4 regions of the Pectobacterium parvum genome follow, and region 3 is predicted to be linked to each of the others. Evidence: predicted binding sites of a transcription regulator. Region 3 holds the regulator's gene; each other region holds the start of a gene.

Evidence for each region. Region 3 encodes LexA, which represses DNA repair genes until DNA is damaged. Its sites were predicted from a motif close to TNCTGTATGTACATACAGNA; they were not measured.
Region 1: the regulator LexA is predicted to act here: its motif matches at 1,720-1,739, upstream of sulA (SOS-induced cell division inhibitor SulA).
Region 2: the regulator LexA is predicted to act here: its motif matches at 1,367-1,386, upstream of uvrA (excinuclease ABC subunit UvrA).
Region 4: the regulator LexA is predicted to act here: its motif matches at 1,593-1,612, upstream of mutH (DNA mismatch repair endonuclease MutH).

Annotation. Positions count from the first base shown of each region.
Region 1 covers NZ_CP087392.1:1,963,445-1,966,622, forward strand. Annotated here, with positions in the region: gene ompA (porin OmpA) at 1-829, opposite strand, end outside; gene sulA (SOS-induced cell division inhibitor SulA) at 1,192-1,698, opposite strand; gene LOZ86_RS08840 (TfoX/Sxy family DNA transformation protein) at 1,922-2,542, shown strand; gene yccS (YccS family putative transporter) at 2,559-3,178, opposite strand, start outside.
Region 2 covers NZ_CP087392.1:3,912,926-3,916,103, reverse strand. Annotated here, with positions in the region: gene LOZ86_RS17695 (hypothetical protein) at 1-81, opposite strand, end outside; gene ssb1 (single-stranded DNA-binding protein SSB1) at 665-1,225, opposite strand; gene uvrA (excinuclease ABC subunit UvrA) at 1,550-3,178, shown strand, end outside.
Region 3 covers NZ_CP087392.1:4,345,811-4,348,988, reverse strand. Annotated here, with positions in the region: gene plsB (glycerol-3-phosphate 1-O-acyltransferase PlsB) at 1-869, opposite strand, end outside; gene LOZ86_RS19570 (diacylglycerol kinase) at 997-1,362, shown strand; gene lexA (transcriptional repressor LexA) at 1,472-2,080, shown strand; gene LOZ86_RS19560 (CsbD family protein) at 2,536-2,745, shown strand; gene zur (zinc uptake transcriptional repressor Zur) at 2,814-3,178, opposite strand, start outside.
Region 4 covers NZ_CP087392.1:3,799,450-3,802,627, reverse strand. Annotated here, with positions in the region: gene LOZ86_RS17140 (TerC family protein) at 1-381, opposite strand, end outside; gene mutH (DNA mismatch repair endonuclease MutH) at 659-1,354, opposite strand; gene rppH (RNA pyrophosphohydrolase) at 2,051-2,584, shown strand; gene ptsP (phosphoenolpyruvate--protein phosphotransferase) at 2,597-3,178, shown strand, end outside.

The sequences.
Region 1 (3,178 bases), 2.3 Mb from region 3:
CAACAACGGAACCGTCTTTCGGATCCAGAGAGCTCAGCTGGGTGTACAGTTGATCCAGTGATTGCTGGCCTTCTGCTTTCAGCGTTGCTTTGTTGAAGTTGAACAGGACGTCAGATTTCAGTGTGAAACGCTTGGTTTCAACAACTGGAGCTGGAGCTGGGGTCGGAGCCGGAGCAACAACTGGTGCTACGCGGTCATCCTGGCCGAAACGGTAAGACAGGCCAACGCTCATCAGCAGGTTGTCTGGACGGGCACCAACGGTACCAGCATCACCAATGTTGCTTACCCATTGGTAGTCAACACGAGTAGCCCAGTTTTTGTCGATAGCGTATTCAACACCGATTGCAGCCAGCGGAGAAACGCCAGTGTCGTCGTTGTTGATGTCAGCTCTTGTACCAGTGTTTACTGACGTAGCTGCATGGCTGTCAGCGCGCCATACCATACCGCCCAGACGAGTATAAACGTCCAGATCAGGCATAACAGGGTAGCTCAGTTTGGCAGCCAGTTGGATGCCCTGTGCTTTGAAGCTTGCGCTGTCTGCTGGGTTAGCAGTAGAACCTGCATACTTCATGCGGCCCAACCAATCGTAGCCCATTTCAAAGCCCAGGTACGGGTTGGCTTGATAACCAACAAATGCACCAGCGCCTAACTTGCTTTTGATCGGGTTGTTGTTGATACCGGTGTAACCATTGCCGTAGAAACCAGTATCATGGAATTGAGACACACCCAGTTTACCACCGGTGTACCAGGTATTGTCTTTAGGAGCTGCTTGCGCGACGGTCGCGAAGCTAGCCAGTGCCACTGCAACTGCGATAGCTGTTTTTTTCATTTTACGCCTCATTATCATCCAAATCGGCAATTAACCCGGAGGGCTAATAAACCTTTGGTTAAAATCCTTTGGTCGGAGACTTTGCCCTTATTTATGACTCACTGTCAGTCAACTGACGTTATAAAAGAGCAACTCCAGCGAGTTAAAGTCTACAACGTGATGAGAAAGTTACAAGTATGATGTGATTTACGTCATAAGAAAATCGCACGATTCATACATACTTGCTAACAAATAGTAGATGCTTTTGACAGATCTTACGTCTTTTAGCTGTATTAAATATACCCAAAAATCCCGCAGAATACCGCTCTGCGGCGATCGACAAGACATATAACCTTAAGAGGCTGAGAAAATTCTTAATTTACTTAATGATACAATGTCGAATGAATTTTAAGGCTAGGAAACAGTCTATAGGCGTCACCGCCAGCACTTTCTGGCCGCATAATAAAGCCATACGTATTACCTGCCTGTGCGGCGTGCTGCAACCGAAGCTTCTCTTCTTCCGTCAATTCGTGCGGTAACCAGCATAAAACAGCGCTGTAATTCCCTGTCAGCAAGGCTCTTTCCATTGCATCAACTGTAAACAGCGGATTGATGTGGTGGAGTTGTACCATTTTATCCAGCGGGAGCCCAGATTGCTGTACCCAAGGGCGGCTCAATTTTTGCTGAGGGGAAAGCCATAACAGCCACCGAGACTGCGTGCCTAGCTGCTGTAAGAGCGGTAATAACAGATGTGTGACTATGGGCTGATCGGCGTTGTACACGATTTCGCTGATAATTCCACCTGTGGCAACCGAGGGCACCGCAGCGTGTTGATTTGCAGAAAACGATGATGGCTCGATGTTGTGAGAGCGGATTGATTGCGTACGCATAATGAGTTCTACCCATAGTGTCACTGTATAAACATACAGTATATGCTGTGTGCGTGAAAATCAACCTGATTTTTTGAAAGCGCTTCGCATATTCCTTATGCAAGAGACAGTAAACACATTTACTGTTTGAAGCCGCATCGGGGCTGTGGTTAATTATTTGTTCCTGCTACAGATATTTTTAATTGTTCAGGAAGAGATCATTTCAATACTAAGGATTATGGCAATGAAGCAATTATGCAAAAAAAGGATTTTGCAATCTCAGCAGTCTTTTTCATCTTTGGGGGACATCACTTCGCGTTCCCAATTTGGTGGCTACAGCATCGCAGCAAATAAAACGATTTTTGGACTGGTATCGGAAGGGGAGCTTTATCTTCGCGCCAGTAAGAAGGATGAAAAATATTTTCAACAGCGTGATATGCCTAATCTGATTTATACCAAGCGCGGCATGCCTGTTCCTTTGAATTACTTTCTTGTCGATGAGGCATTATGGCAAGAATCTGAGCAGCTACTATATTTCGCCCATCTGGCGCTGGGAGGCGCGCAGTATGATCAAGCAGTCAGAAGTGCCAACGGGCGGTTAAAGGATCTCCCGAATCTTAACCATGATATCGAACGGCTGCTGTGGAAAGCGGGGATCAAGAATGTCGATGAGTTACAGCATTTCGGTGCCAAAAACAGCTATCTCAAGCTGCGGAAGGTTCGCGCTAATCTGAGTGTGAATGTACTATTGGCACTTGCTGGTGCAATTTGTGGTACGCATCAGGCGGCACTCCCTCGCGGTATCCGCAATGAACTGTTGGAATGGTATAAAAACAACGCCGTCTCCAAAGGGCCAAAGCACTAAGAGATACGTCATATTTTTACTGTGCCATCATGTCATTTTTTAGCTGTACGAGTTCAGGTAAGAGACCGATCAGCAGGCCGATTTGCTGAATAATTAATGATTCTTTACTGTCTGACTCGGGTGAAAGGGATTGAAGGCTGGCGGTAATAGTTTTCAATCCCTGATTGATACGCAAACTTTCTTCTTCGCTGCAGTGTAGCGCATCATCAACATGACAAACGGCATCATCCAGCAATTGCAGCGTTTCCGTTGAGGTAATTTTCCCGCGATGTGCGCCGAGCGTCGAAATATAGCTTAGTAACGTATGATTCAGGCACATGAAGCGGAATGCGCTGTCCAGCTTACTTCTGGTTGCATGAGGTTCTGAAGACATATTCGACACAACGGATGCCAGTTCGGCATCGCAGTTATGCGCATCGCGGCGGGCAATGCGATAAGGCAGGCTATTATCTTTCCCCTGATAATATTGAACCATGATCGCATCAAGATAACGGCAGTTGGCGTCCAATGTCTTATTGATGACGGTTGGCAGACCGCGAAAACGCCAGTCCGGCCAGATAAAACTGACAGCAGCCCATGCGATGGCACACCCGAGTAGCGTATCGATAATGCGTGGCACCGCAACGTCAAAGCCTT
Region 2 (3,178 bases), 430 kb from region 3:
ATTAAGTACACGAGTTCCGAAATCTATATGTTGTGGTGAACCTGATTGAATTTTGACAACTTGAAATTTTGTAGTGGACATAGCTTATCCTTATTAATAAGTAATTGTAGCGATGTTTTATTTCAGGGATGTTTTTGTTAGCTATTTAATAAAATTGGTGCAATATTAATTTATATCCAATGAATGGTTTTGTCAATGTTGATGATATAAAAATAGCTTGTGACTATTGTTTTTTATCTCATTGTTTTTATTTTTAAATGACCTTATTGTAACCATGTAAATTATTAGCTAGATCATTTTTTGCGAGGGGCATAATTATTCATATTTCATAAGTTATTTTGATAACGATGTCTTTAGTGGTTACCTAAAAAATAATGACATAAAGTGTAAAATATTTATTTGTATTTATTTTTTTTGTGATAATTTTATTATTCAATAAATAATATACGCAGAGCGATAATGACAATATAGATTTTTATTAATTATTTATCTTAATATTTTATAACTTGGGGTGGGGATTTCATTAATGATTTTGTACGACAGGGTTACCGTTGTGTAATCAAATCTGGTGAGCTTTGAGACGCTGACTCAGCCTTGGTAAATAAAAAGCCCCGTAATAACGGGACTTATATTTAATTCTTTACTAATAACTCTAAGGTCATCTTCAGAACGGAATGTCGTCGTCGAAATCCATTGGTGGTTCGTTGCTTTGCGCTGGAGCATTGTTTGCGGAAGCATTGTTCTGTGCAGGACGCTGTTGAGACTGCGCACCGCCGCTGAACTGGTTGCCGCCCTGCGGCTGCTGAGGTTGACCCCAACCGCCTTGTTGCTGACCGCCACCTGCATTGCCACCGCCTGCTGGTGCGCCGCCGCCTTGGCGTCCACCCAGCATTTGCATGGTGCCGCCGACGTTAACGACGACTTCGGTGGTGTAGCGCTCTACGCCAGCCTGATCGGCCCATTTACGGGTTTGCAGTGCGCCTTCGATGTAAACCTGAGAGCCTTTACGCAGGTATTCGCCCGCGACTTCTGCCAGTTTGCCGAACAGGACCACGCGGTGCCATTCGGTCTTCTCTTTCTGCTCACCGGTTTGCTTGTCACGCCAGCTTTCCGACGTAGCCAGCGTGATGTTGGCAACTGCACCACCATTCGGCATATAGCGGATTTCCGGGTCTTGACCCAGATTCCCGACAAGAATCACTTTATTAACGCCTCTGCTGGCCATGCTCGTCTCCTGATGAATCGATAGATTTATTTTAAGTCTAAACGATCAATCTTACCATGTGGGGAACGCTCTGTCATACCTGCGAAATGGCTTCAGAAATGAAAGTAAGATTTGCAGCGTTTGCAAAGTAAACGGGTTTAATACTGGATATTCATTCAGTTTTTTTTATGGCAAGCTATCCCTGCTTGCCACCCTATCGGGCCGTCGCAAGCGACGTTAAAAAACGCGTCTGGCGTTTTTTTTATGCCATAATTGCTGGTTTCGTACCGGCTCTCTCCGTTCGAGAGGCGATGACAAACCGTTTTTATTCCGGGAAGTGTGTGAATGGATAAGATCGAAGTTCGTGGTGCTCGTACCCATAATCTAAAGAATATCAACCTGATAATTCCTCGTGACAAGCTGATTGTAATCACCGGTTTGTCTGGTTCGGGTAAGTCATCGCTGGCGTTTGACACGCTGTATGCCGAAGGGCAGCGGCGCTATGTGGAATCACTCTCCGCCTACGCCCGTCAGTTCCTGTCGCTGATGGAAAAACCGGACGTCGATCATATAGAAGGGCTGTCGCCCGCCATCTCTATCGAACAGAAATCCACCTCGCATAACCCGCGTTCCACGGTCGGGACGATTACCGAAATTCATGACTACCTGCGTCTGCTGTTTGCACGCGTGGGTGAACCGCGCTGCCCAGAGCATGATGTGCCGCTGGATGCGCAGACGGTCAGCCAGATGGTGGACAATGTGCTGGCGCAGCCGGAAGGCAAACGCCTGATGCTGCTGGCGCCGATTGTGAAAGATCGCAAAGGCGAACATAGCAAGACGTTGGAAAACCTGGCTTCACAGGGCTATATCCGCGCCCGTATCGACGGCGAAGTGTGCGATCTGTCCGATCCGCCGAAGCTGGAATTACAGAAAAAGCACACCATTGAAGTCGTCGTTGACCGGTTTAAAGTGCGCGACGATTTGGCGCAGCGGCTGGCTGAGTCATTCGAAACCGCGCTGGATCTGTCTGGTGGTAGCGTGGTGGTCGCGGATATGGACGACCCGACGCAGCCTGAACTGCTGTTCTCGGCGAACTTTGCCTGCCCGGTGTGTGGCTACAGCATGCATGAGCTGGAACCGCGCATGTTCTCGTTCAATAATCCGGCGGGCGCGTGCCCAAGCTGTGATGGTCTGGGTGTACAGCAGTTCTTCGATCCGTCCCGCGTGGTACAAAATGCCGAGCTGTCGCTGGCAGGCGGCGCAATTCGCGGCTGGGACCGTCGCAACTTCTACTATTTTCAGATGCTGCGCTCACTGGCGGAGCACTACAAATTTGACGTCGATGCCCCGTTTGAAAGCCTGAGCGCCGCGGTTCAGAAAGTGATTCTGTACGGCTCCGGTAAAGAGAACGTCGAATTCAAATATATCAACGATCGCGGCGATACCTCGATACGTCGCCATCCGTTCGAAGGCGTGCTGCACAACATGGAGCGCCGTTATAAAGAGACGGAATCCACGGCGGTGCGCGAAGAGCTGGCGAAATTCATCAGTAACCGTTCCTGCGCCAGCTGTGGCGGAACGCGCCTGCGTGAAGAAGCGCGTAACGTGTTTGTCGAGCAGACGACGCTACCGCAGATTTCCGATATGAGCATCGGCCATGCGATGACGTTTTTCCAGAACATGAAGCTGAGTGGACAACGCGCTCAAATCGCCGAGAAAGTGCTGAAAGAGATTGGCGATCGACTCAAGTTTCTGGTGAATGTCGGGCTGAACTATTTGTCGCTCTCCCGTTCGGCGGAAACGCTGTCCGGCGGCGAGGCGCAGCGCATTCGTCTGGCGAGCCAGATCGGTGCCGGACTGGTTGGCGTGATGTACGTGCTGGATGAGCCGTCTATCGGCCTGCATCAGCGCGACAATGAGCGCCTGCTGGAAACCCTGATTCACCTGCGTAATCTGGGCAATACCGTCATTGTG
Region 3 (3,178 bases):
CGTTCGGCGTTATGGACGTTAATCCCCTGATAAAGGCGATTCCACGTCCAGCTCAATACACGATCCGACAAACGCACGGCTTCGTAGGAGAAGTCGGCGGCGATTTCTTCCATCAGCGCAATCGCGTTTTGCTGCGCTTTCTCATGAGAAATCTTCTTGCTGCGCGCCTCATCGTCTACGGCTTTCTTGATCGCTTTGGAATCAAGCAGCTTGTTAAATAGTTCCTGACGCACTGGCAAGCGCGGCCCAACTGCCGCCAAACGCTGGCGTGAGAAGTGCATACGCGCGACGCGTGCCAGCTTGTGGGCTATGGTTTTGTCCGTGCCGTGCTCGGTCGCCATATAGCGTAGCGAGACCGGGCTGGAGAAGCGGACAAAGCTGTCACGGCCTAGCCACAGGACGGCAAAGAATTTCTCGATGCCGTTGAGCAAACGCAGGTGTGGCGCGGCCTGCGAATGGCCTTCCCGACCTGGGGATCGCCCAAACATCACGGAAACCGGCACCATCTGTACGTCTAAATCTGGATTGGCACGATGCAGGTCCAGATAGTCGTGGAACAGCTTGACGGATTTCTGCTTGGGAACGTAATAGCGGAAGACGCGTGGCCCGTCATTAATAAAGACGTGGCTGGGAAGTTCGACGCCATTGAATTCGAACGGCAGCGAAGGATCGGGTAACCCTAATGCCAAGCACTTCGCACGTAGCGTTAAGAGATCCGCCTGAGAGTTATAAGGCAGAACATAGAGTATAGGACGTGAGGGATCTAACCCCAACTCGACCACCGGATCTGCGGGAATAATTTTGCTTTTCACTAGCAGTTTCAGTGGGAGATTCAATAATTTATAGTAAATTTTACGCCAACCTGACATAACAACGTGGAGCCTCTTGTTAGCAATGCGCCGCAAGGATACCAGAAACTGCGCTGGAGATCTGTGGTGATGAGACAACGTAGGTGCGTTAAAATGCGAACTATTTTACATAAATAATGGAGAACAAATGAATAAAGCAACGGGGATGACCCGGATTATTAAGGCGACCGGTTATTCCTTTAAGGGGCTGAAGCAGGCGTGGGAGCATGAGGCGGCGTTTCGTCAGGAAACGATACTGACCCTTGTCGGCGTCATTATCGCATGTTTACTGCCGGTTACGCTGGTCGAGAAGCTCCTGCTGATTGTGTCTGTGGTACTGATTATGCTGTTTGAGCTGGCCAACAGCGCCATTGAAGCGGTTGTTGATCGCATTGGTCTCGAGCACCATGAATTATCCGGTCGGGCGAAAGATATCGGCTCGGCGGCTGTCTTTGTTGCCATCTTGTTAGCCGCTGTCGTCTGGGGCAGTATCCTCTGGCAACATTTTGCCTGACGGTACGCATAAATGAGTAAAAGTCAGGGCTTTGCCTATATCCCGATTCCCAATTGTGCCTTACCTGTATATACTCACAGAAAGACTGTATAAACAACCAGGGGGCGGAATGAAAGTATTAACAGCAAGGCAGCAGCAGGTTTATGAGCTGATCCGCGATCATATTGCGCACACTGGGATGCCGCCAACGCGCGCGGAAATTGCTCAACAGCTGGGGTTTCGCTCTCCCAATGCGGCTGAAGAACATTTGAAAGCGCTGGCGCGTAAAGGCGTGATTGAAATTGTATCGGGTGCTTCACGCGGTATTCGTCTGCTGATGGAAGAAGAGACGGGCATTCCTCTGGTTGGTCGCGTCGCCGCAGGTGAACCTCTGCTGGCACAGGAACATATTGAATGTCGCTATCAGGTTGACTCTGCGATGTTCAAACCCAGCGCTGATTTTTTGCTGCGAGTGAGCGGCATGTCGATGAAAAATATCGGTATATTGGATGGCGATTTGCTGGCTGTACATAAAACGGAAGATGTGCGCAACGGCCAGATCGTCGTGGCGCGTATTGACGATGAAGTGACGGTGAAGCGCCTGAAAAAGCAGGGCAATACGGTGCACCTTATCGCTGAAAATGAAGAGTTCTCCCCCATCGTTGTCGATCTGCGCCAGCAAAGCTTTTCGATAGAAGGTTTAGCGGTTGGCGTCATTCGTAATAGCGACTGGAGCTAACCGTTCGCAGAGATGCACTGCTCGCCAGTCTGGATCAGTGCATCATGTTCTGTGTGTTAATCTGCCAATCTGCCAGATATATATATTTAGTTACATTTCGTGCGCGTTTCTACGATCCCCATTATCCTTCTGTTTTTTCACTGCTTTTTGCGGTCATTTTCCCTTTCTCAACGCCCATTCCAGTCACAAATTCCTGGTTTTATCTTTTAAGTGAAATATTCGACTATAATTTTTAGCAAGGTAAGCATTTTTATCTTGATTAATCGTTTGCCGATTGATCATTAGCCATCACATTGAGATAGCCCAGTAATCAAGGGAGACAGTGGCGAAGAGCACCGTCATGGTTCACATATTTATGATGCTGCTTACTGAATAAATCTATTTATCTGAAACTGATGCATAAGTCGGTAGTCACGATTTTTTATGCGCAATTCACCTAAGGTACGGAGATTCTTATGAATAAAGACCAAGCCAGCGGTAACTGGAAACAGTTTAAAGGTAAAGCGAAAGAGCAATGGGGCAAATTAACGGATGACGATCTGACGGTCATCGAAGGTAAACGTGACCAACTGGTGGGTAGAATCCAGGAACGTTACGGGTACGAAAAAGAAGCGGCAGAGAAAGAAGTGAAACACTGGGAAGATCACCATAAATATCACTGGTAACTATCATTGGTAGCTATCACTGGTCACAACAGTGATGTCTCTCCACAGAAAAAACGATAGCCCCTGGGCTATCGTTTTTTAATGGGAACAGTATGGTCGTGATCGCAATGATCCGGCTGTTTGCATGATGCAACTTCCTGACAGCCTCCACACAAGCCGTGTGCTTCCACCACGCTGTGACGCAACGTAAACCCTGACTGCTGTGCCAGACTACGCAGCGTTTCTTCCACACCTTCGGTTTGACGTTCTGTAACCTGTCCGCAGCGGTCGCAGATGAAAAGGGCGGACGTGTGGCTGTGGTCTTCAATATGGTGACACAGCACGTAGCTGTTGTTTGATTCGACGCGATGAATGAAGCCTTGTTCCAGCAGAAAATCCAGCGCGCGATAGACAGTTGGCGGTTTCGCCTGAGGTTCAGAAACGCGCAACAGGT
Region 4 (3,178 bases), 550 kb from region 3:
CGCGCCAAAGAAAGAGTACACCTTGGAAGTATGGTCTTCTGAACCGCCTTCGACGGTTTCGTGAATTTCCATACTCGACTTCCAAATCAGGAAGAGCCCCCCGAAGAACAGAATCAGATCGCGCGTGGAAATCTCGTTGTCGAATGCGGTAAACAGCGGGTCAGTCAGACGCATGACCCAGGCAATAGAAGCGAGTAGCCCCAAACGCATTAACATCGCACCCATCAGCCCGATGCGGCGAGCTTTGTTTTGCTGGGCTTTAGGCAGTTTGGCGACAACCAGAGACAGGAAAATAATGTTATCGATCCCAAGAACGATTTCCAGAATAGTCAGCGTTCCCAATGCCAACCATGCGTTCGGATCAACAATCCAATCAAACATTATATCAACACACCTTAAACGAAACGTAAACGATATTATACTCTGCCAGATCGGGGACTAAGCAAGCGAAAGTGTGATGTCGTGAAAATATACTCGTCATACTTCGCATTGCAGCCGTGTGCTGGTGTCCCTTTTGCTCTGGTTTTTTACTCTGGGTCGGCGTCAGGCTTTTCCCAGATCGATTCCCTTGTCGCACGATTGCTGCGTAATAGAGTGCGGCGTATAAGGTTAGTGTACGATGAAGCGGGGCGCTGGTGAAGCATCGTGCTAATGAAATTCAGCTGCTGAGCTGCATAAAGTGGCGGGCCAGTAGCGGCGCGGTAAAGGTTTTTTTCAGGTAGAAGCCGCGTGGCAAGGTCAGAATCGGTTGACCAAATTCGCCAATTGCCTCGGTTAATGCCCGGCTATTTGCCGCTTTGGGGCGTAACTGTAGCACTTCACCATGTCGGGCGGTGATGCTTTCTACCCGACCAAGCACGATCAGATCCATCAACTCTTCCCAATCGCAGCGCAGCTGTTCCTCTTCTTCTTCATTGGGGCTCCAGATCAGCGGGGTGCCAATACGGCGTTCCCCCAGCGGAATGTGTCGCGAGCCTTCCACCGGAATCCACAGTACCCGCGCGAGCTTGTGTCGTACGTGGCTGCTTTCCCACGTCACGCCGCTGTTGCCTGTTAACGGTGCGACGCAGACGAACGTGGTTTCCAGCGGTTTGCCCTGTTCATCAATGGGGATAGTTTTTAGCTCAACGCCGATGTCGGGGAAATCTTGCTCGGGCTTGCTACCTGCGCTTGCACCCAGAAAACGCTCCAGCAAGATACCAATCCAGCCTTTATCACGTTTCAGGTTGGCAGGAAGGGGCAGGCGAGCGATGTCCGCTAATTCCGCGAGATTATAACCCGCGAGGGATTGCGCGCGTTCCAGCAACGTGTGCTCACTTGGCGGCGCAGTCGTGTGAACCGTGGGTGAATTCATAGCGTATAGCCCGATATTTTTCCGCTCAAAAAAAATACAATAGATAGAGAATACCAACGCACAGCCTGAAAAACTGTGGAGAAAAACAATAATAGCATGATTCGTAGTGCTTTTTTTTAGTGTGATGGCGATCACTTAACACTGTTTTGCAAACTGTGCACGTGTAGCCACCGACAATAAACAGGATCTTACACTAGGTTATCCACAGATTTCTTGGATAACCCACATAAACATGAATTACTGGTTCGATTTACAGCCTTGACTCCCGACCTTTTTGCTGTTTTTGCCTATTTATTGCCTGACTTTGAGGTATTCCCTGTGGATAAAATCGGCATAGTGCGATCTTTCGCCAATCTTGCGTTGTATGCCATTTGAACAAAAAATAAGGGGTCGCAATTTCAAGTGAAATGGTTTGTAATTTAATGAATAAAAAGCACTATTTTCTAATTCGCATTAATATTTTTTCTTCATTAAAAATGAGTTTTACTCACTTCTTCATGGGTTCTGCACAAAGATGTCCACAGAAAAAGTGAATAAATTGCCGATTCCGGTCTTCACATGTTTATAACTTTGATCTTATCTGTGGGTTATCTTACTTTTATTCGTATCACATGCTTTCTAAGCAGTGGTTTACCACCTGACGGGAGTGTGAAACAATCAGGTCATCTTTGCATTGATGTTTATCGAGGTAGTCCGGTGATCGATGATGATGGCTACCGCCCAAACGTTGGTATTGTAATTTGTAATCGGCAGGGGCAGGTGATGTGGGCCCGGCGCTATGGTCAGCACTCCTGGCAGTTTCCGCAGGGGGGGATTAACCCCGGTGAAAGTGCTGAGCAGGCGATGTACCGCGAACTGTTTGAAGAAGTCGGGTTAAGAAAAAAGGATGTGCGCGTATTGGCATCTACCCGTAACTGGTTACGCTATAAATTACCAAAGCGTTTGGTGCGTTGGGATACAAAACCGGTCTGTATCGGCCAAAAGCAGAAATGGTTTTTGCTACAGTTGATGTGTAATGAGTCGGATATCAATATGCAGAGCAGCGGCACGCCGGAATTTGATGGCTGGCGCTGGGTGAGTTACTGGTATCCGGTACGTCAGGTCGTCTCTTTTAAGCGAGATGTGTATCGTCGCGTGATGAAGGAATTTATCAATCCGGTGATACTGCTTCAGGAGAGTGTTGCGGCTCGGGTGGTTACGCCATCCGGTCCCCGGCGAAAAAGAGGGTAATTCAGGCACATTATGCTCACGCGCTTGCGAGAAATTGTCGAAAACGTTGCGGCAACGGCCCGCCTTAGTGATGCGCTGGACATTCTGGTCAATGAGACCTGTCAGGCTATGGACACGGAAGTCTGTTCCATTTATCTGGCCGATCACGATCGTCAATGTTATTACCTGATGGCAACGCGCGGGTTGAAAAAGCCGCGCGGGCGCACGGTTACGCTGGCGTTTGGGCAAGGCATTGTCGGGCTGGTCGGGCAACGTGCTGAGCCCATCAATCTGGCTGATGCTCGTGCGCATCCCAGCTTTAAATATATCCCCGCTGTGAAAGAGCAACATTTCCGCTCTTTTCTTGGCGTTCCTATTATCTACCGTCGCCACCTGCTGGGCGTACTGGTGGTGCAGCAGCGTGAACATCGTCAGTTTGATAAAAACGAAGAGTCGTTCATGGTGACGCTGGCCACGCAGATGGCCGCTATTCTTTCCCTTTCACAGATAAAAACGCTCTTCGGTCAATACCGTCAGACGCGCGTTAAAGCGCTGGTAGCTGCACCCGGTGTGGCGATTGCCCCTGGCTGGCAGGATTGCACCCAGCCTTCTCTG